DNA from 4 places in the Streptomyces sp. NPDC107562 genome. Region 3 is predicted to be linked to each of the others. Evidence: riboswitches for the same ligand, from Rfam matches in the RefSeq annotation. Region 3 holds a riboswitch; each other region holds the start of a gene.
The links. Region 3 has a riboswitch for cyclic di-AMP ahead of ACZ7LV_RS10865 (M23 family metallopeptidase). Riboswitches for the same ligand answer to the same signal wherever they lie in the genome.

Region 1 (5,415 bases), on a different contig from region 3:
CGGCACCGCAGGCCAGCAGCAGGGTCAGCGCGGCGGCCCAAGGAGGCGCCGCCGACAGGTCGTAGGCGGCGGCAACGCGCGGCGGGGCGGGCGCGAAGACCTGGTCACGCACCGTCTGGAAGACGGCCGCCGCGCCCAGGACCAGCGCGGTCAGACAGCACAGCAGCACCGTGGCGACCAGGCACTGCCACACCCACAGCCCCACGACGGGCTCCCGTTCGGGCCACGCGGCGCGCACCAGCGCACCCGGGGCCGGTACGGCGGCGGCCAAGGCGACGACGCTCAGCAGGAGCAGGCAGACGGTCATGCCACGGGCTCCGGATCCTGGTCGGGAGGGGGCGGCTTGGGGTCGGTGCTGGTCGGTGCGGTGCGGTGCGGTGTGGTGCGGTACGTATCTCAAGGCGTACGGCGTACGCCGCATGCCGCACAGGCCCGCGCCGCAGACCGCACCGCCCGCCGTCAGTATGACGGTGACGGGCGGTCGCGGTCAGCGCCGAAGCCGCCGCTGTCGTGGAAACCTCACTCCGCCACGACGCGTCCCGTCACCTCGCCGAGCCCCACGCGCACGCCACCCGCGCCCGGAGCCCAGGCCGTCATCGTCACGACGTCGCCGTCCTCCAGGAACGTGCGCTTGCCGTCGGGCAGTTCGATGACGTCGCGGCCGTTCCAGGTCAGCTCCAGGAGCGAGCCGCGCTCGCCCTCGCCGGGGCCGCTGACCGTGCCCGAGCCGTAGAGGTCGCCGGTGCGCAGGGAGGCGCCATTGACGGTCATGTGGGCCAGTTGCTGGGCCGCCGTCCAGTACATGGTGGAGAAGGGCGGTTCCGCGACGACGTGGCCGTTGAGGGCGACGGAGATCCGCAGGTCGTAGCCGCCGGGCTCCTCCTCGGTGTCGTCCAGGTAGGGCAGCAGGGGGTGCGTCCGCGCGGGCGGGGCCACCCGCGCCTCGTCCAGGGCGTCCAGCGGGGTGATCCAGGCCGACACCGAGGTGGCGAAGGACTTGCCGAGGAAGGGGCCGAGGGGGACGTACTCCCAGGCCTGGATGTCGCGGGCGGACCAGTCGTTGAGGAGGCACAGCCCGAACACGTGGTCGCGGAAGCCGGACAGCGGCACGGGCGTGCCCATCGCCGAGGGGACGCCGACCACGAAGCCGACCTCGGCCTCGATGTCCAGGCGGACGGACGTGCCGAAGACCGGTTCGGCGTCGGCCGGGGCCTTGCGCTGGCCGCTGGGGCGGACGACGTCGGTGCCGGAGACGACGACGGTGCCGGCGCGGCCGTGGTAACCGATCGGCAGGTGCTTCCAGTTGGGCGTCAGGGAGTCCGCGGCGTCGGGGCGGAAGATCTGGCCGACGTTGCGTGCGTGGTTCTCGGACGCGTAGAAGTCGACGTAGTCCGCGACCTCGAAGGGCAGGTGCAGGGTCACCGAGGACAGCGGGTGCATCAGGGGCGCGAGGGACTCGCGGTGGGACGGCACGGTGACCCAGGCCGTCAGTGCGCGCCGGACGTCGGACCAGGCCGTGCGGCCCGCGGCGAGCAGCGGGCCCAGGGTCGGGCGGGCCAGCAGTTCGGCGTACGGGGAGCCGAGCGCCAGTGCCGCCGCGCCGGCGTCGAGGACGTGGTCGCCGAGACGGACGCCCACGGTCCGTTCGGCGGACCCGGCGGGCGAGAACACGCCGTACGGAAGGTTGTGCGGACCGAAGGGGTCGCCCTCGGGGACATCGAAGGGGGGCATGGGGTGCTGCCTCACTTTCGTACGCGCGGTCCATGCGGTCGCGGATCACGTTACGGCGGCGGCACCTGTCTTGGGCAGTGTCCGACAGGCCGGAAAGATTCCGAATGTCCCGAAAGGTGTAGCGCGCCGCCGGACAGAAGATCCGTCCCGTCGATCCGTCACAACGACCGCCCCCGATCCGTCAGTGCGGTGAAGGCAAGGATCGCACCGGTCACTGACAACAGGAGGCACCACCATGCAGGCACGGATGACGAACCCGGCGTACGTCCTCCCGGGCGCGCTGAAGGGCGTCGGGGCGCTCCTCCAGGCCATCGGGGAGAGCGGGCTGGACCGGGAGGTCGCGGAACTGGTCGGGCTGCGGGTCAGCCAGATCAACGGCTGCGGCGCCTGCGTCCACGGACATGTGGACAATCTGCGTAAAGCGGGCGCAAGCGAGGAGCGCATCGCCTCGGTCGCCGCCTGGCGGCACGCGCCTTTCTACAGCGACGCCGAGCGCACCGCGCTGACCCTCGCGGAGACCGTGACGCGGCTGGCGGACCGGTCCGAGGAGGCGGTTCCGGACGGCTTGTGGGACGAGGTCGCCGACCACTTCGACGAGAGGGAACTGTCGGCGCTGATCCTGGCCGTCTCCCTGACGAACCTGTTCAACCGCGTCAACACCACGATCAAGGAGCCGGCGGGCACCACGTGGGGGTGAAAAGCGGACAGTGGGAAGGTAGTTGGGAATGAACGGTGGGGGTCCGGTGTCCGTATTCTCTGATCATGGCCGCACCCACCGCATATGCCGCGCGCACCGAGTACGCGCGCACCGACTACGCCCTCATCGCCACTGACCTGGACGGAACGCTGCTCCGCGGCGACGACACGGTCTCCGACCGCTCGCTCGCCGCGCTCGCGCGGGTCTCGGCGACCGGGGCCCGGCATCTGGTGGTGACCGGCCGGCCGGCGCCGCGGGTACGGCCGCTGCTGGAGATCCTCGGCGGCGGGCTCGCGGTGTGCGGCCAGGGCGCCCAGCTGTACGACGTCGGCGCGGATCGTCTGCTGTGGTCCGTCACGCTGGACCGGGAGCTGGCCGAGACGGCGCTCGGCAAGATCGAGGCCGAGGTCGGCCAGGTGTACGCGGCCGTCGACCAGGACGGCGTCGACGGGCTCACCCTCATCGAGCCGGGCTATCTGATGCCGCACCCCACGCTGCCCGCGGTGCGGATCGATCGTCGCGAGGACCTGTGGTGCGCGCCGATCAGCAAGGTGCTGCTGCGCCATCCGTCGCTGTCGGACGACGAGTTGGCGGCGGTGGCCCGCGCGGTGGTCGGCTCGCTCGCGACCGTCACCATGTCGGGGCCGGGGACGGTCGAGCTTCAGCCGTGCGGCATCACCAAGGCGACGGGGCTGGCGCTGGCGGCCCGGCACCTGGGCCTGAGCCCGGAGCGGACCATCGCCTTCGGGGACATGCCCAACGACATCCCCATGTTCGACTGGGCCGCGTACGGCGTGGCCATGGCCAACGCCCACCCCGAGCTCAAGGCGGTGGCCGACGAGATCACCCTGTCGAACGAGGACGACGGCATCGCCGTCGTCCTCGAACGGCTGCTGGCCGAGGCTCAGTACGGGCCGAAGACGTTGTCGATGGAGCCGTAGCGGTCGGCCGCGTAGTTGCAGGCGGCGGTGATGTTGGCGACCGGGTCGTACGGGTCGTACGCCGTGCCGGTCACGTGGTAGGCCTCGAAGGTGGGGTCGATGACCTGGAGCAGGCCCTTGGACGGGGTGCCCTTGGCGGCGTTGGAGTCCCAGTTGTTGATGGCCTTCGGGTTGCCGGACGACTCGCGCATGATGTTGCGGTAGATGCCGTTGTACGACCCGGGAATGCCGTTCTGCGCCATGACGTCGAGGGACTGGCGGATCCAGCCGTCGAGGTTGTTCGTGTAGTACTTGACGGTCGAGGGCATGGCCGTGGGCGCGGCCGCGGAGGCGCTGGTGGCGCCGATCAGCGGCAGGGCGAGTACGGCGGCGCCGGTGCCTGCGAGGGCGAGCCTGCGGGCGATGCGGGCAGTGCGGGTACGACTGATCTGACCGTTTGCAGTCATGGGGACTGTCCTCTCCGGCGCCTGCGAGGTGAGCTGTCGGGTTCGGGCGGGGAGCTGCCCGGCCGCCTCTTGCGAGTGCGACTTCACCCCGAGCCGTTCCGGTGTGCCGTGGTGTGCGGCGTCCGGTCCGGCGGCCTACCTGGGTCCCCCGCTCCTGCCGTGCGGTGAGTGAGTCCGTCATGGGTGGCGCGGGCGGCGGCAGGATTCGGCGTTCCGCCCGACTCGCCCGGAACGTATGCGAGAGCACATGTCCGAAACAAGAGGTCGTTTCACCTATCGCGGGATTTGATCTTCGAAAGGCGACTTGACCGCTCGTGATCCTTTGCAGCCGAAAAGAGTCAACTCGGCCGTGCGCAAAGGCGGATCGCGGCAGTCGTGTAAGGGACTCGTGAAGACGCCCGAGTGAGCCAACTCACGTGCGGGCAGAAGAATGGCAAATCGGGCAATAGGCCCAAGTCCTAGTCAACCGGCGGTCCGTGGAACGCGCTTCTCCCATGTGCGATGAAAGACCACCTCGGTGCCATAGGTGCAAATCGCCTCATTTGAGGTCAAAAACTCCTCCGCGGTGCAGGTGATCTCCGCACGCGTGCGGACCGTCGTGTCCCAGGCGAGCTCCGGGCGGTGCAGCCGGATCGTCCGGTCCGAGCGGGTGCGGGCGGACAGCGGATCGGCCTCACGGACCGTGTACGTCTCCAGCGTGTCCTCGGTGAGCTCCAGCCCGTCGGGGTACGCGCGCAGGTCGCCGTGGTCCGGACGGACCTCCAGCCGCCACTCGCCCTTGGCCACGTCCCGCACCACCAGGCGCTCGGGATGCGGTTCGTCGAGGGTGGCCGCCTCGGCGGCGCCGAGGGGTGCGGACTGCTCCGGTTCCTCGAACGTGGGGGACGGGACCGCGGTACGCGCGCGTACCGGCAGTTCGAGAGTGCTGCCGGCCGGATCCACGGTGAAGCCGGCCGCCGAGTCCGGCTGGGGCCAGATCCAGGGCCAGTACGCGGAGGCGAGGGAGAGGCGGATGCGGTGGCCGGGCGGGAAGGCGTATCCGATGCCGTCTAGCTCGACGGTGACGTCCTCGGTGGTCCCCGGGGTCCACGGCACGGCCCGGCCCCGCCCCTCGCGCGCCGACAGGTTCAGCACCCCCCGCGTCACCAGCGTCGAGGAGCCGTCCGGTGTCACGTCGCACACGCGCGCGACCACCTGCCCGCGCGGCACCTGCGAGGTCAGCCGCAGCCGCACCCGTGGCCGCCCCAGTACCCAGGTCTCGCGCGCCACCGCGAAGTCGAAGCTCGCCCCGCGCGCGTCCTCCTCCCGCTGGTCCGGCGGCAGGTCGGCCTCCCTGCCGAACGGGAGGAAGCGCCCCGCGTCGACGCCCGTGTGCTGGGGTGACCGGACGAGTACGGGCGCGCCCTGGAGGGCGTACGTGACCGTCGTCACATGGGGGGAGGGCCAGGCGGGCTCACCGGTCCAGCGGCCGGGCAGCGTCCCGTACCGGGGCGCCGGGGGATGCGCGTCCATCACGTACGACCGCAGCAGGGGTTCGCTCATGGCCCCGGTGTCCTTGCCCTTGAGCCAGTGGTCCCACCAGCGCAGGGTCTCCTGGAGG
Region 2 (5,415 bases), on a different contig from region 3:
AGGCGTAGATCGACTGGTCCGCGTCGCCCACCACGCACAGTTCGGCGGGCGGCAGCTCGTCCGGGCCGGGCGGTACGTCGACGTCCTCGGGGGCTCGCTCGCCGGTGCCGACGAGCTCGCGCACCAGGGCGTACTGGGCGTGGTTGGTGTCCTGGTACTCGTCGACCAGGACGTGCCGGAAGCGGCGGCGGTAGTGCTCGGCGACGTCCGGGAAGGCGCGGAGCAGGTTGACCGTCGTCATGATCAGGTCGTCGAAGTCGAGGGCGTTGGCCTCGCGCAGGCGTGACTGGTACAGCGCGTAGGCCTGGGCGAGGGTCTTCTCGAAGCCTCCCCCAGACTCCGTCTGGGAGGTGCCCCCAGTGGCCTGGGCGGCGAAGTCCTCCTCGTCGATCAGCTCGTTCTTGAGGTTGCTGATCTTGGCGCTGAAGGACTTGGGCGGGTAGCGCTTGGGGTCGAGGTCCAGGTCGCGGCAGACCAGGGACATCAGGCGCTTGCTGTCGGCGGCGTCGTAGATCGAGAAGGACGACGTGAAACCGAGCTTCTTGGACTCCCGGCGCAGGATGCGCACGCAGGCGCTGTGGAAGGTCATCACCCACATCGCGTTGGCCCGGGGGCCGACCAGTCGCTCGACGCGCTCCTTCATCTCGCCCGCGGCCTTGTTGGTGAAGGTGATCGCGAGGATCTGGCCGGGGTGCACCCCGCGCTCGGCGAGGAGGTGGGCGATGCGGTGGGTGAGGACACGCGTCTTGCCGGAGCCCGCGCCCGCCACGATGAGCAGGGGGGACCCGGCGTGCACGACGGCGGCGCGCTGGTTGTCGTTCAGCCCCTCCAGGAGCGTGGCGGCGTCCAGGGCGGGGCGCGGGGCGCCGTCGCGGTAGTAGGCGTCCCGGTCCGGAGGCGCGTCGAACTTCCCGCCGAACAGATCGTCCGGCAACGACTCCGGAGCGTGATCGTCCTCGGGCGGTGACGGAGGCTCCTCATGGGCCCGTGGGGCCTGGAGGTCCGCCAGGAAGCTGTCGTCAAAGAGGCTGCTCATCGCTCTCCGAGTCTAGGGCGCCCCACCGACAACCCGCTGCCGCCCCGGAAACATCCCGGGCCCCGGGGCCGACGGCCACCGCGGGCCCGGCCCGCCACCGCCCGGCCCGCCGTCACCAGGACCTCGGCGCCGACCAGCGCTCACGGTCCGAACACGACCTCGCGCGGCGCGTGACCACTGACTGAAGGTCACGAAAATGTATCGGGCATATCACCCACCAACCTTCACACGGGCCACACGAGTTGGCTACGGTGCCGGACAGGCCGCACGACTCTTACCGGCGAACGTCGCCGGGCCGCGCGGCCTCCGCCGAGTCCGATGCGCCCAAGGCAGCCGGAGCCGGGGACCCACCGAACTTGGGGTGAATCGACCCAAATCCCTCCGGGGAGCGGGTCGTAGGGCAACCCTTCCGAACCACCCGCCCGAACCCGACAGCTAACCCGGTAGGCGGCAGATGGAAGGAGTCGCCTCCTTTGGCGTCGCACCGCAAGTCGCGCCCCACCGGCGCGCGGGTGGCAGGCATACGCACACCGGCCCTCGCCACCGCTGCCCTGACCTCCGTGGCCCTGCTCTCCCAGACCGCCCATGCCGAGCCCTCGGCCGACGACAAGCCGAGCCTCGAGGAGGTCGAGAAGAAGGTCGACGATCTCTACCGACAGGCGGAGTCGGCGACCGAGAAGTACAACGCGGGCAAGGAGAAGACCGCGAAACAGCGCAAGCGCGTCGACACCCTCCTGGACGACGTCGCCCAGCGCACCCAGAAACTGAACGAGGCGCGTGAGGAACTGGGGACGTACGCGGCCGCCCAGTACCGCACCGGGGCCTCCGTCCCCGACACCGCCACCTTCCTGCTCGCCGACTCCCCGCAGGACTACTTCGACCAGAACCAGCTGATGGGCCGTCTGACCAACCGCCAGAAGGGCGCGGTCGACGAGTACTTCAGCGAGCAGTCGGCGACGATGAAGAAGCGCCAGGAGGCCACACGGAGCCTGGAGACGCTCACCGAGTCGCAGAGCGATCTTCAGTCGGCCAAGGCCACCGTCCAGAAGAAGCTCGCCGACGCGCGGCAGCTGCTGTCGGACCTGACCGCCGAGGAGAAGGCCCGCCTCGCGGCGATCGAGAAGAAGAAGCAGGAGGAGGCCGAGCGCAAGGCCGCCGAGCTCGCCCGGCAGCAGGCGGAGGAGCAGCGGCGCCAGGAGGCGGCCCAGCAGGAGCAGGAGTCCTCGGGCGCCGGTTCCTCGGGCGCCGGTTCCTCGGCCGGCACGGGCACCGAGTCCGGCTCCGGCGACTCCGCCTCGGACACCGGGTACGCCACCAAGGCGGAGAAGGCGCTCGCCTTCGCCCGCGCGCAGATCGGCAAGCCGTACGTCTGGGGTGCCACCGGCCCCGAGTCCTACGACTGCTCAGGCCTCACCCAGGCCGCGTGGAAGGCCGCCGGCGTCACCCTCCCGCGCACCACCTACGACCAGGTCGACGCCGGCACGACGGTCTCCGTCGCCGCCGCCCGGCCGGGCGACCTGATCTTCTTCTACGACGACGTCACCCACGTCGGCCTGTACATCGGCAACGGCATGATGATCCACGCCCCGAAGCCCGGCGCGTACGTCCGCGAGGAGTCCGTCTACTACGACGGCGAGTCCTCCATCCACAGCGTGGTCCGCCCGGCCTGACACCGGCGCCCCCAGGCGGTCGCGGAGGCGGCCGAAGGGCTCACACGCGCGCGTGCGGCGGTTTCCGCGGCACGCGCGCGTGGGACGGGCGTCAGGTCCAGAGCACGGCGATGAAGACGTTCGCCGCGGTCAGCAGTCCCACCAGGCCGAACATGCCCTTGTCGACCTTCTCGTCGTCCCGCTTCACGTAGACCAGGCCGAGGATCACGATCAGCAGCGCCAGTTTCACGCCGATCTTGATGTTGTCGACGGGCTGGTCGTCCGCCTGGTTCAGGCCGACCAGGATCACGCCGGTGACCAGCATGGTCAGTGCGCCGTGCAGCATCGCCGGGACGAATCGCGCGGTGCCCTGGCCCATCGCCTTCATCTGGGTCAGGAAGCCACCGAGGAGGGCGGCGATGCCGATGATGTGCAGGCCGACGAAGAGGTGGATGAGTACGTCCATGGGGCCGGAGCCTAATCAGGAGGGGCGCGCCCGCCCCACACCGGGCTGCCCCACACCCTGCGGCCCGGCGGCGGGCCTCCCGGCACCGGGCCGCCCCCGGCGCAAGGCGTCTGCATATATGCGCCCCATAGCAGCCCCGCGCTCCCGCCCGGCCCGGAATCGCCGCATCGGTCATCGCGCCGCGTGAAGACGTCGGCGCCGAAACGCGCGCCCGATCACATACGGTCACCCACCGTTCCCCTGGCGTCACTTCCGCACAAGGCGTCACCACCACGACACGCCCGGGTTTAGCGTCCTCCACCAGGTGACCGGCTCCCCACCGCCGCCCCTGGCCAGAGGCGGCAGCCGGACACCACCGCCGAAAGGTCCGGCGGCGCCCCGCATCCCCTGTGCGGGGCGCCGCCGGACGCGTCAGCCGCCCCGGCGCGGTCGTACGTCCACCCGGTGGCCGTACGGACCGGCGGTCGCCCGAGTCGTACGAAAGGACGTGCAGTCCACGTGGCAGCCCACCGCAAGCCCCGACCACGCTCGGCCAACGGCACCAAGGCCCGCACGGCGGCGACGATCGCCCTCGCGGGCGCGGCGACCGCGACGGGCCTCGACGGGATCGGCCACGCCGAGCCCCAGCTGACGCCGGAGCAGGTCAAGGCCAAGGTGGACAGGCTGTACCAGGAGGCGGAGGTCGCCACCGAGAAGTACAACGGCGTGCAGGAGGAGGCCCGGGCGGCACGCAAGCGGCTGGGCGGCCTCCAGGACGAGGCGGCCCGCAAGGAGGTGCGGCTCAACTCGGCGCGGGACGCGCTCGGTTCGTACGCGGCCGCCCAGTACCGCGACGGCGGCCTGGACCCCGCGCTGCAACTGGCCCTCTCCGACGACCCGGACCGGTATCTCGACGGTGCCGCCTTCGCCGAACGCGCCGGTGACCGGCAGGCGGCCGCCGTCACACGCGTCCGCAGACAGCTGAGGGAGATCGAGCAACTGCGCGGAGCCGCCCGCGTCGAACTGGCCTCCCTCCAGTCCCGGCAGGCCGAGCTGAACCGGCACAAGAGGACCGTCACCGGCAAGCTGGACGAGGCGCGGCGGTTACTGTCCCGGCTGACGGCCGAGGAGCGGGCCCGCTTCGCCGAGGGCGACGGCACCGACCGCGCCTCGCGCGCCTCGACGGCCGGCCGCGACGCCCTGGAGGCCCCGGGCTCCGCCACGACGGCGGCGCCCAGCTCCCGGGCCGCCGCGGCCGTCTCGTACGCCTACCAGAAGCTCGGCAGCCCCTACGTCTGGGGTGCCACCGGCCCCGACGCCTTCGACTGCTCGGGCCTGACGCAGGCCGCGTACCGCTCCGCCGGGGTGGCCCTGCCCCGCACCACCTACGCCCAGATCGACGCCGGCCGTCGCGTCTCGCGCTCCGAACTGGCCCCCGGCGACCTGGTGTTCTTCTACTCCGGCATCAGCCACGTGGGCCTCTACGTCGGCAACGGCCAGATGATCCACGCGCCCAATCCCTCGGCCCCGGTGCGCCTGGCACCGATCGACCAGATGCCGTTCGCCGGGGCGACCAGGGTGGTGTGACGCGGGCTCGTCACACCAGCCGACGGGCCGTCGCCCAGCGGGTCAGCTCGTGCCGGTTGGAGAGCTGGAGCTTGCGCAGCACCGCCGAGACGTGCGACTCGACCGTCTTCACCGAGATGTACAGCTGCTTGGCGATCTCCTTGTAGGCGTAGCCGCGGGCGATCAGGCGCAGGACCTCCCGCTCGCGCTGGGTGAGGCGGTCGAGGTCCTCGTCGACCGGCGGCGCGTCGGTGGAGGCGAAGGCGTCGAGCACGAAGCCGGCCAGACGCGGCGAGAAGACCGCGTCGCCCTCCTGGACCCGGAAGATCGAGTCGACCAGGTCGGTACCCGTGATCGTCTTGGTGACGTACCCCCGCGCGCCGCCGCGGATCACGCCGATCACGTCCTCGGCCGCGTCCGAGACGGACAGCGCCAGGAAACGGACCGGCTGCTCGGGGTCGGCCATCAACGGAGCGCAGCGGCGCAGCACTTCGACGCCGCCCCCGCCCGGCAGGTGCACGTCGAGGAGGACGACCTCGGGGCGGGTCGCGGTGATGACCGTGACCGCCTGGTCGACGTCCGCGGCCTCGCCGACGACCTCGACGCCGGTCTCGTCGGTCCGGCCGATCTCGGCCTGCACGCCCGTGCGGAACATCCGGTGGTCGTCGACGAGCACCACGCGCACGTGCCGCCCGCCCTCACCGCCGCCGGTCGTCCGC
Region 3 (5,415 bases):
CGCGTGACGGCTCGCTGCCCGAGGTCATGGGCAAGGAGTCGCGCGAGGTCATCGAGGAGGAGGTTCCGGCGCGTGCCCTGATGGGCGCCTACCGGCTCCCGCACGACGGCACGCGCGCGTGCGACGCGGCCGATGTCGCGCTCACCATCCTCGGCGGCGGCGAGTCGTCCCGCCTGTACAACCGGCTCGTCCGGCGCGACCGCACGGCGGTGGCGGCCGGGTTCGGCCTGCTGCGGCTGGCCGGAGCGCCGTCCCTGGGGTGGCTGGACGTGAAGACGTCCGGCGACGTCGAGGTGCCGGTCATCGAGGCCGCGATCGACGAGGAGCTCGCCCGGTTCGCCGAGGAGGGCCCGACGGCCGAGGAAATGGAGCGCGCGCAGGCGCTGTTGGAGCGCGAATGGCTGGACCGGCTGGGCACGGTAGCCAGCCGCGCCGACGAACTCTGCCGCTACGCCGTGCTGTTCGGTGACCCGAAGCTCGCCTTCACCGCCGTGCAGCGGGTCCTGGAGGTGACGGCCGAGGAGGTCAGGGAGGTCGCCAAGGCCCGCCTGCGGCCCGACAACCGCGCGGTGCTCGTCTACGAGCCCACGGCTGCGGCAGACGCCGAGACCGACGCAGACGACGACACCGAGGAGGCGGCGAAGTGACCGAGCTCGCCACGATGGACTTCCACCCGCAGCCGCAGGCGGGCGAGGCCCGCCCCTGGGCGTTCCCGGCTCCCACGCGCGGGACGCTCGACAACGGCCTCACGGTGCTGCGCTGCGATCGCCCCGGCCAGCAGGTCGTGGCCGTGGAGGTGCTGCTGGACGCGCCCCTGGAGGCCGAGCCGGCCGGACTCGACGGCGTCGCCACGATCATGGCGCGGGCCTTCTCCGAGGGCACCGACAAGCACTCCGCCGAGGAGTTCGCCGCCGAACTGGAGCGCTGCGGCGCCACCCTGGACTCGCACGCCGACCACCCCGGCGTCCGGCTGAGCCTGGAGGTGCCGGTCTCCCGCCTGCCCAAGGCGCTCGGGCTGCTGGCCGACGCGCTCCGGGCGCCCGCCTTCGCCGACAGCGAGGTCGAGCGGCTGGTCCGCAACCGCCTCGACGAGATCCCGCACGAGCTGGCCAACCCCGCCCGGCGGGCCGCCAAGGAGCTCTCCAAGGAGCTGTTCCCGACCGCCTCGCGCATGTCCCGCCCGCGTCAGGGCACCGAGGAGACGGTCGCGAAGATCGACTCCGCGGCCGTACGCGCCTTCTACGAGCGGCACGTCCGCCCCGCCACCGCCACCGCCGTGGTCGTCGGCGACCTCACGGACATCGACGTCGAGGTGCTGCTCGGCGAGACCCTGGGCGCCTGGGCCGGCTCCCAGGCGCAACCGCGTCCGGTGCCGCCGGTGACGGCGGACGACACGGGCCGCGTGGTGATCGTGGACCGTCCCGGCGCCGTCCAGACCCAGCTGCTCATCGGCCGCGTCGGCCCCGACCGGCACGACCGCGTGTGGGCGGCCCAGGTGCTCGGCACGTACTGCCTGGGCGGCACCCTCACCTCGCGTCTGGACCGCGTCCTGCGCGAGGAGAAGGGCTACACCTACGGGGTGCGCTCGTTCGGTCAGGTGCTGCGCTCCGCGCCCGACGGCAGCGGTGCCGCGATGCTCGCCATCAGCGGTTCCGTGGACACCCCGAACACCGGTCCCGCGCTGGAGGACCTCTGGACGGTGCTGCGCACGCTCGCCGCGGAGGGGCTCACGGACGCCGAGCGGGACGTCGCCGTGCAGAACCTCGTCGGGGTGGCGCCGCTCAAGTACGAGACCGCCGCGGCCGTCGCGGGGACGCTGGCCGACCAGGTCGAGCAGCACCTCCCCGACGACTACCAGGCGACGCTGTACCAGCAGCTGGCCGCGACCGGCACCGTCGAGGCCACCGCGGCCGTCGTCAGCGCCTTCCCGGCGGACCGTCTGGTGACGATCCTCGTGGGTGACGCGGCGCAGATCAAGGAGCCCGTGGAGGCCCTCGGCATCGGCGAAGTCACGGTCGTGTCGGCCGAGTAGAGGCCTGCGCACGGCACGCGCGTGCAGGGGCCCTGGTGACGGATGCGTCACCAGGGCCCCTTTATGTCCCAATTGAGGGAGAGGTCGCCTGTCTGGCCTGTGGGATGCGCTACAAACGCCCGGTTGGGTTTGGGGATTGAAAGATGTCCCGCTTAGCGTCATCCGGGCTGTCCGTCAGGCAGTGCGCCGCACCCGCGGCACCGGACAGCCATCGCCGAGTCCCCGTACGGCGCGAGCCAGGGGAGCCGGGGACCCAACCATGAAGTCCCTGGGGTGAATCGGACTCCCGCGCACGGCGAGGGAGTCCGTAGGAGACCTTCCTGCTCCGAACCCGTCAGCTAACCCGGTAGGCGAGAGGGAAGGAAAGGACCAGCCACTACATGGCGTTCACGCGCGCCACCGGGAAGCACCGTCGTCCCAGCCGGATGAAGCGCACCACCGCCCGCGCGGCGGGGGTCGCGGCCCTCACCACCACCGGTGTCATCGGCACCCTGGCCGCTCCCGCGCTCGCCGCCGAGCCCGCGGCCGAGCAGACCGGCCTGCTCCCGGTCATCACCATCGGCGACTCGGTCGCCGAACAGATAGACGCCCAGGCCGTCGCCCAGCAGCAGGCGGCCGCGGAGGCCGAGGCCGAGAAGAAGGCCGAGGCCGCCGCCAAGAAGCGCGCGGAGGAGCGGGCCGAGGAGGCCCGCGAGGCCAAGGAGCGCGCCGCCCGCGAGGCGGAGCGCAAGCGCCTCACCACCTATGTGTCGCCGATCAGCGGCTCCTACGTCTCCACCGGCTACCGGTCCGGCGGCGCCCTGTGGTCGTCCGGCAGCCACACCGGTGTCGACTTCCACGCGGCGAGCGGCACGCCCGTGCACGCGGTCGGGTCCGGCACCGTCGTCGAGGCCGGCTGGGGCGGGGCGTACGGCAATCAAGTGGTGATCAAGATGAACGACGGCACGTACACCCAGTACGGGCACCTGTCGTCCTTCTCGGTCTCGGTGGGCCAGACGGTCACGCCGGGGCAGCAGATCGCCCTGTCCGGCGCCACCGGCAACGTCACCGGAGCGCACCTCCACTTCGAGGCCCGGACGACGGCGGAGTACGGCACGGACATCGACCCGGTCGCCTACCTCCGCTCGCACGGCGTCGGCGTCTGACGGCGGATCGCCCGTTTCCCGTGGCCCCGGCTCCGTGAGCCGGGGCTTTCGGTGTTTCGCACGCCTGTATGTCCAAAAAATATGCATGGATTCCGGCCCGCCATCGGAAATTCCGGCTCATTGCAATAGAGTCGCGGAACACACGTCAGTCGTCGGCGTTTCACGGGGATTAAGGCGGAGGTCGGTCATGCGTGTTCCGGCGCATTCGGTGTGCACGGCCATCCGGGACGACATCGTCGCGGGTGTCTACGAGCGTGGCGGCCGGCTCACCGAGGAACTCCTCGCGCGCCGCTACGGGGTCTCGCGCGTCCCCGTCCGCGAGGCCCTGCGCACGCTGGAGGCCGAGGGCTTCGTGGTGACCCGGCGGCACGCGGGCGCGTGCGTGGCGGAGCCCACCGAGCAGGAGGCCGCCGACCTGCTGGAGATGCGCCTGCTGCTGGAGCCGCTCGGTGCCGCGCGGGCCGCGCAGCGGCGTACCGAGGCCCATCTGAAGGTGCTGCGCGGCCTGGTCCGGCTGGGCCAGGAGCGGGCGAGGCGGGGCAGCAGCGAGGATCTGCGCTCCCTGGGCGGCTGGTTCCACGAGACGCTCGCCCAGGCCTCCGGCAGCCCCGCGCTGATCGCGATGCTGACCCAGCTGCGGCACAAGATCGCCTGGATGTACTCCGTGGAGGCGCCGCTCAGCCACGTGGAGTCCTGGTCGGAGCACGGCGCGATCGTGGACGCGGTGGCGCGCGGCGACGGTGAAAGGGCGCGCGCGGTCACGGCGCTGCACGCCGAGCGCGCGACCGGCGCGCACCGGCTCCGATTTCCCGGCGTCGGAGACCGCGCGGACCGTGTGAGGACTTCGCAACATGCCGTCAACATGTCGGGCCTGCGGCATTAACACGAGCGCCGTATACAAAGAAACGACTTTCGGCGGCGGAGCAATTTCCGCTGCCCTTTTCGGCATGCCCTGAATTCGGGCGCGTCGTGGTGCGGAAAACCGACCGGGTGTGCCGGAGAACGGCAAAGCCGCGCCGCCCGGAAAGAGGCGACGCGGCTTCGGAAATGCCGTCGGGGGGGCTCAGACGGTCTCGGGAAGTTCCTCGAGGCCCTCCGCGACCAGCTTGGCCAGACGGTCGAGCGCGGCGTCCGCGCCCTCGGCGTCGGAGGCCAGGACGACCTCCTCGCCACCCTGGGCGCCCAGACCCAGGACGGCCAGCATGGAGGCCGCGTTGACGGGGTTGCCGTCCGCCTTGGCGATCGTCACCGGGACGCCTGCGGCCGTGGCGGCTCGGACGAAGATGGAGGCGGGGCGGGCGTGGAGACCCTCGGCCCAGCCGACGTTGACGCGGCGCTCAGCCATGTGATGCTGCCCTTCAGGTGTTCAGGGTTGTCTAGACCAGTTTCCCACATCGTGGAGCATGCCCCGACGGGCCCGGTGTCCCGCCCCGGGCGGCGCCGGAACGCGGCCTCGCTCCGGCTCGTGTCCCTCCACAGACTGCCTCGCGCCGTTGTCGTACGCGAGCCGTACTCTGGGCCCCATGCAGAGCCCGTCGGACCGGCACGAGTACCCCGCCCACTGGGAGGCCGACGTGGTGCTGCGCGACGGCGGCACCGCACGCATCCGGCCCATCACCGTCGACGACGCCGAGCGCCTGGTCAGCTTCTACGAGCAGGTCTCGGACGAGTCGAAGTACTACCGCTTCTTCGCGCCCTACCCGCGGCTGTCCGCGAAGGACGTCCACCGCTTCACGCACCACGACTTCGTGGACAGGGTGGGACTCGCGGCGACCATCGGCGGCGAGTTCATCGCCACCGTGCGCTACGACCGCATCGGCGCCGACGGGATGGCCGCGTCCGCGCCCGCCGACGAGGCCGAGGTCGCCTTCCTGGTGCAGGACGCCCACCAGGGGCGCGGCGTCGCCTCCACCCTGCTGGAGCACATCGGCGCCGTCGCCCGCGAGCGCGGCATCCGTCGCTTCGCCGCCGAGGTGCTGCCCGCCAACAACAAGATGATCAAGGTGTTCACGGACGCCGGGTACACCCAGAAGCGCAGCTTCGAGGACGGCGTCGTACGGCTGGAGTTCGACCTCGAACCCACCGACCGCTCGCTCGCGGTGCAGCGCGCGCGGGAGCAGCGCGCCGAGGGGCGGTCGGTACGGCGGCTGCTGACGCCCGGTTCGATCGCCGTCGTCGGCGCCGGGCGCACGCCCGGGGGAGTGGGCCGCAGCGTGCTCGGCAACCTCCGGGAGGCCG
Region 4 (5,415 bases), on a different contig from region 3:
GCTTTCAACTATGTGATCTTCACGTGATCTGCGCGGCATGAACTTGTGACAAGTGATCGTCTGCCTATACCTTCACCCCTCAGCACGGCCTTTCGGTTTCACCGGCCGCGCAGGTCCCCGCTGTCACGCGAAAGGTCCCCGCATGCTCTCCGGGAACGGTCGTCACCGTCGCCCCCGTCAGGCGCCCGCACTCGTCGTCGCGGCCGGCGTGACCGGCTCCGCCATCGCCCTCCCCCTCCTCGCCGCCACCGGCGCGAGCGCGGCCAGTGGGACGACCTGGGACCGGGTCGCCGAGTGCGAGACCGGCGGCTCCTGGAGCGCCGACACGGGCAACGGCTCCTACGGCGGACTCCAACTCTCCCAGCGGGACTGGGAGAAGCACGGCGGCCTCACCTATGCCGCGAGCGCGGACCTGGCCAGCCGTTCGCAGCAGATCGCCGTCGCCGAGAAGGTCCTCGCGGACCAGGGCGTCGGCGCCTGGGCGACCTGCGGCCCGCTGGTGGGGCTGGAAGCGGACTCCGAGTCGGCCACGGTCGACACGGGTGTGGTCGGTGACGCGTCCAGTACGCCGCTCTACACGAGAAGCGGCGATACGGGCGGTCTGTCCAACTCGCTCGGATTGTCCCACTCGTCCGGTCGCGCCTCCTCCGGCGCCTCCGACCGGGACGGCGATGCCAAGGGGTCCGGCAGCTCCCGCGGTGCCGGGGAGTCCCGCACACCCGCGAACTCCGCGAACCCTTCGGAATCCGGCGAATCCACCCCGTCCGGCGGCTCCAGCTCCCCGGGTGCCGAGGGCTCGACCTCGCCCGGCTCCGGCGAGTCCACCGGTTCCAGCGAATCCCCCGAATCGGGCGAATCTCCCTCAAGTTCCTCGCCCTCGGGCGTGCCTTCGAGCACCCCGAGCGCCTCGAACCTCACCGGCACGGGCCTCCTCGGCTCCGGCAAGCACCGGGGAGGCAGTGCGGACGAGGACGGCGAGCGCGCCGGCGGCTCCTCGGGGCGGCACGCCTCGCGGGACGGTGCCGCCGGGCGTCCGGGCCTCGACGACGCGTACACGGTCCAGGACGGCGACACCCTCTGGGGCATCGCCGACTCCCTTGGCGTGCAGGGTGGATGGGCCTCGCTGTACGTCGTCAACCAGGACGCCCTCGGTGGCGACCCGGACCACATCGTCCCCGGTCAGTCGCTGGATGTCGGCGCGGAGTCGGTCGGCAGGTAGGGCGGGAAACGGCCCGGGAACAGCGGGAGTTCACGTCACACTTCGAGCCGAATGTCCGATTTGGTGAAAGTGTGGGATGAGTCTCAGAAGCCCTGATCGTCTTTGAAATTCCGTCGATCGCCTGTCTACGGTCGTGACCGCTCGTCACCACGAGCCCCGGGTGCCGCAACGCCGAATCCTGCCAGCGGCCCTCCGGGAACAGTCGTCGCGTCAAGCGCCGTAGGCAGGAGCGGGGGACCCAAGGTAGGTGCCGGACCCGGCAGTTGAGGAGACTCAGCGCCGGAACCGGCTTGGGGTGAAGCCACGCCTCCCAGGGAGGTGTGGCCGGGCAACTCAACCGGCCCGAACCCGACAGCTCACCTCGCAGGCGTCGGTGAGGGGATCAACCATGCTGTTTTCCAGCAAGGGCAAGCACCGTCGTGCGTCCAAGACCGTTCGCGCCATCGCCGCCGTCGGCGTCACCGGCGCCGCCGCCGTCGCCGCCCCGCTGATGGCGGCCGGCAGCGCCTCCGCCGCCACGGCCTCCGAGTGGGACGCCGTCGCCCAGTGCGAGTCCGGTGGCAACTGGTCCATCAACACCGGCAACGGTTACTACGGCGGTCTGCAGTTCTCCGCCTCCACCTGGGCCGCGTACGGCGGCACGCAGTTCGCCGGCACGGCCGACCAGGCCTCCAAGGAGCAGCAGATCCAGATCGCCGAGAAGGTGCTCGCGGGTCAGGGCAAGGGCGCCTGGCCGGTCTGCGGCACCGGCCTGTCGAACGCCACCTACACCGGCGGCGGAGCCGCCGCCGACGAGTCGCAGAGCACCGGCACCGAGACGCGCGCGACCGAGGAGCAGCCGGCTTCGCGTTCCGCGGAGCGTCCGGCCGCGAAGGAGACCGTCACCACGCCGACCGGCGACAAGGTGAAGAAGGGCGACGGCGAGTACAAGGTCGTCGAGGGTGACACCCTCAGCACCATCGCCGCCGACCACGACGTCAAGGGTGGCTGGGAGAAGCTGTTCCAGCTGAACAAGGACATCGTCGAGGACGCCGACCTCATCTTCCCGGGTCAGCAGCTGCACCTGAAGTAGAACGGTCCGCCGCCGACCCGCCGGAGGCCCCCCGGGCTCCCGTGAGGGTCACCCCCCGTCCCCACGGGCTCCCCGCCCCGGTGCGTCTTCCCCCGTACGCACCGGGGCGGGGCTTTTTCGTGCGCCGCTCGCCGTGCGGTGCACCCCCGTCTTTGTTTCGTTCGGAAACAATTTACTCTCGGTTCGGTCCTCTAGAGGGGCGACCGGCTGGCCGATCGCACGGAGCCGGTTAGGCTCGTCTCGCAGAGCCGCCGCGGTCCTGCCCATCGCGTCACATCCACGAAGGAGATGCTCGTGCCGTCCATCGACGTCGTCGTAGCCCGGGAAATCCTGGACTCCCGAGGCAACCCCACGGTCGAGGTCGAGGTCGGCCTCGACGACGGCAGCACGGGTCGTGCCGCCGTTCCGTCCGGCGCTTCCACCGGCGCCTTCGAGGCCATCGAACTCCGCGACGGCGACCCCAACCGCTACCTCGGCAAGGGCGTCGAGAAGGCCGTCCTGGCCGTCATCGAGCAGATCGGCCCGGAGCTCGTCGGCTACGACGCCACCGAGCAGCGCCTGATCGACCAGGCGATGTTCGACCTGGACGCCACCGACAACAAGGGCTCCCTCGGCGCCAACGCCATCCTCGGCGTCTCGCTCGCCGTCGCGCACGCCGCCTCCGAGGCCAGCGACCTGCCGCTCTTCCGCTACCTGGGCGGCCCCAACGCGCACCTGCTGCCGGTGCCGATGATGAACATCCTGAACGGCGGCTCGCACGCCGACTCCAACGTGGACATCCAGGAGTTCATGATCGCCCCGATCGGCGCGGAGTCCTTCTCCGAGGCCCTGCGCTGGGGCACCGAGGTCTACCACACCCTCAAGAAGGTGCTGAAGGGCAAGGGCCTGGCCACCGGCCTCGGCGACGAGGGCGGCTTCGCCCCGAACCTCGGCTCCAACCGTGAGGCCCTCGACCTCATCCTCGAGGCCATCAAGGAGGCCGGCTACACCCCCGGCGAGCAGATCGCCCTCGCCCTCGACGTCGCCGCCTCCGAGTTCTACAAGGACGGCGTCTACACCTTCGAGGGCAAGGACCGCTCGGCCGCCGAGATGACCGAGTACTACGCGGAGCTCGTCGACGCGTACCCGCTGGTCTCCATCGAGGACCCGCTGTTCGAGGACGACTGGGAGGGCTGGAAGACCATCACCGAGAAGCTCGGTGACAAGGTCCAGCTCGTCGGCGACGACCTGTTCGTCACCAACCCGGAGCGCCTGGCCCGCGGCATCGAGGACGGGGCCGCCAACGCCCTGCTCGTCAAGGTCAACCAGATCGGCTCCCTGACCGAGACCCTGGACGCCGTCGAGCTGGCCCAGCGCAGCGGCTTCAAGTGCATGATGTCCCACCGCTCCGGCGAGACCGAGGACGTCACCATCGCCGACCTCGCCGTCGCCACCAACTGCGGCCAGATCAAGACCGGCGCCCCGGCCCGCTCCGAGCGCGTGGCCAAGTACAACCAGCTGCTGCGCATCGAGGAGATCCTCGACGACGCCGCGGTGTACGCCGGCCGCAGCGCCTTCCCCCGCTTCAAGGGCTGAGCGACGCCCTCGTAGGAAGCGTCGTCCGTACGTCCCCGCACCCGGTCCCGTACCGTGTGCGGGGACGTACGCGCGTGTGCACCACGCAGGCATGGGGAGGCGAGAGCCAGATGGCCGTGAAGGAACGGGACCGTTTCTCCACCGCGACCAGGCTCAGGTTGCTGGGCGAGCAGACCGCGGCCCGTGTCTACCGGTCGCAGACCCGCCGCCAGGCCCGCCGCTCCCGGCTCACCGGCCGCGCCGCCCTGCTCGCCCTCGTCGTCTGCTCCCTCGTCGTCGCGCTCGCCTACCCGATAAGGCAGTACGTCGCCCAGCGGGCCGAGATCGCCGACCTGCGGGAGCAGCGGCAGCAGGCCGAGGCGCGGGTCGAGGAACTGCGCGACCTCAAGGCACGCTGGCAGGACGACGCGTACGCGGAGCAGCAGATCCGGCAGCGGCTGCACTACGTGATGCCGGGCGAGACCGGCTACGTCGTGATCGACCCGGACGCCGCCCGGCAGTCGCGCACCGACCAGGGCACGACCGACCGCCCCTGGTACGCGAACGTCTGGGACGGGGTCGACAAGGCCGACGCCGCCCACCACCGGCCGGACGCCTCCGGCCGGTGAACGCACAGAGAGACAGGTATGGAAACGCCCCCGCCGCCCACCCCGCGCACCGAGCCCACCGACGCCGACGTCGAGGCCTTCAAGCAGCAGCTCGGGCGGCCGCCGCGCGGACTGCGCGCGATCGCGCACCGGTGCCCGTGCGGGCAGCCGGACGTCGTGGAGACGGCCCCCCGGCTGCCCGACGGCACGCCCTTCCCGACGCTGTACTACCTGACGTGCCCGCGGGCCTCGTCGGCCATCGGCACGCTGGAGGCCGAGGGCGTGATGAAGAAGATGACGGCCCGGCTGGAGACCGACCCGGAGCTGGCCGCCGCGTACCGTGCCGCGCACGAGGACTACGTCCGGCGCCGGGACGAGATCGAGGAGCTGAGGAACTTCCCGAGCGCGGGCGGCATGCCTGACCGGGTGAAGTGCCTGCACGTGCTCGTCGCGCACAGCCTGGCCGCCGGGCCGGGCGTCAACCCGCTCGGTGACGAGGCCCTGGCGCTGCTGCCGCAGTGGTGGCGCAAGGGCGCGTGCGTGACCCCGGCGCACGAGGAGGACGTCAAGTGACGCGCGTGGCCGCCGTGGACTGCGGTACGAACTCGATCCGGCTCCTCGTGGCCGACGTGGACGCGGCGAGCGGTGAACTGGCCGAGCTGGACCGGCGGATGACCATCGTGCGGCTCGGCCAGGGCGTCGACCGCACCGGACGGCTGGCCCCCGAGGCGCTGGAGCGCACCTTCGCGGCCTGCCGTGACTACGCCCGGATCATCAAGGAGCACGGCGCCGAGCGGGTCCGTTTCGTCGCCACCTCCGCCACCCGGGACGCCGAGAACCGGGACGACTTCGTGCGCGGGGTGGTGGACATCCTCGGCGTCGAGCCCGAGGTCGTCACCGGCGACGAGGAGGCCGAGTTCTCCTTCGTCGGGGCGACGAGGGAACTGGCGGGGCGCACGGAT

Region 1: it holds a riboswitch for cyclic di-AMP, as region 3 does, so the genes downstream of both, ACZ7LV_RS23250 (transglycosylase SLT domain-containing protein) here and ACZ7LV_RS10865 (M23 family metallopeptidase) in region 3, are expected to answer to the same signal.
Region 2: it holds a riboswitch for cyclic di-AMP, as region 3 does, so the genes downstream of both, ACZ7LV_RS22415 (C40 family peptidase) here and ACZ7LV_RS10865 (M23 family metallopeptidase) in region 3, are expected to answer to the same signal.
Region 4: it holds a riboswitch for cyclic di-AMP, as region 3 does, so the genes downstream of both, ACZ7LV_RS32860 (transglycosylase family protein) here and ACZ7LV_RS10865 (M23 family metallopeptidase) in region 3, are expected to answer to the same signal.

What each region holds. Positions count from the first base shown of each region.
Region 1 is NZ_JBVKBE010000008.1:250,754-256,168, reverse strand. Features, by position in the region: gene ACZ7LV_RS23270 (M56 family metallopeptidase) at 1-307, opposite strand, end outside; gene fahA (fumarylacetoacetase) at 520-1,731, opposite strand; gene ACZ7LV_RS23260 (carboxymuconolactone decarboxylase family protein) at 1,967-2,428, shown strand; gene ACZ7LV_RS23255 (HAD family hydrolase) at 2,494-3,369, shown strand; gene ACZ7LV_RS23250 (transglycosylase SLT domain-containing protein) at 3,333-3,815, opposite strand; cyclic di-AMP (ydaO/yuaA leader) riboswitch at 3,819-3,996, opposite strand; gene ACZ7LV_RS23245 (CocE/NonD family hydrolase) at 4,278-5,415, opposite strand, start outside.
Region 2 is NZ_JBVKBE010000008.1:81,296-86,710, forward strand. Features, by position in the region: gene pcrA (DNA helicase PcrA) at 1-1,036, opposite strand, end outside; cyclic di-AMP (ydaO/yuaA leader) riboswitch at 1,348-1,501, shown strand; gene ACZ7LV_RS22415 (C40 family peptidase) at 1,510-2,706, shown strand; gene ACZ7LV_RS22420 (hypothetical protein) at 2,798-3,151, opposite strand; gene ACZ7LV_RS22425 (C40 family peptidase) at 3,650-4,717, shown strand; gene ACZ7LV_RS22430 (LuxR C-terminal-related transcriptional regulator) at 4,728-5,415, opposite strand, start outside.
Region 3 is NZ_JBVKBE010000003.1:112,594-118,008, forward strand. Features, by position in the region: gene ACZ7LV_RS10855 (M16 family metallopeptidase) at 1-647, shown strand, start outside; gene ACZ7LV_RS10860 (M16 family metallopeptidase) at 644-2,032, shown strand; cyclic di-AMP (ydaO/yuaA leader) riboswitch at 2,235-2,400, shown strand; gene ACZ7LV_RS10865 (M23 family metallopeptidase) at 2,413-3,177, shown strand; gene ACZ7LV_RS10870 (GntR family transcriptional regulator) at 3,365-4,060, shown strand; gene ACZ7LV_RS10875 (HPr family phosphocarrier protein) at 4,241-4,522, opposite strand; gene ACZ7LV_RS10880 (bifunctional acetate--CoA ligase family protein/GNAT family N-acetyltransferase) at 4,701-5,415, shown strand, end outside.
Region 4 is NZ_JBVKBE010000016.1:99,828-105,242, reverse strand. Features, by position in the region: gene ACZ7LV_RS32865 (transglycosylase family protein) at 143-1,219, shown strand; cyclic di-AMP (ydaO/yuaA leader) riboswitch at 1,425-1,604, shown strand; gene ACZ7LV_RS32860 (transglycosylase family protein) at 1,608-2,291, shown strand; gene eno (phosphopyruvate hydratase) at 2,586-3,866, shown strand; gene ACZ7LV_RS32850 (FtsB family cell division protein) at 3,977-4,474, shown strand; gene ACZ7LV_RS32845 (DUF501 domain-containing protein) at 4,493-5,026, shown strand; gene ACZ7LV_RS32840 (Ppx/GppA phosphatase family protein) at 5,023-5,415, shown strand, end outside.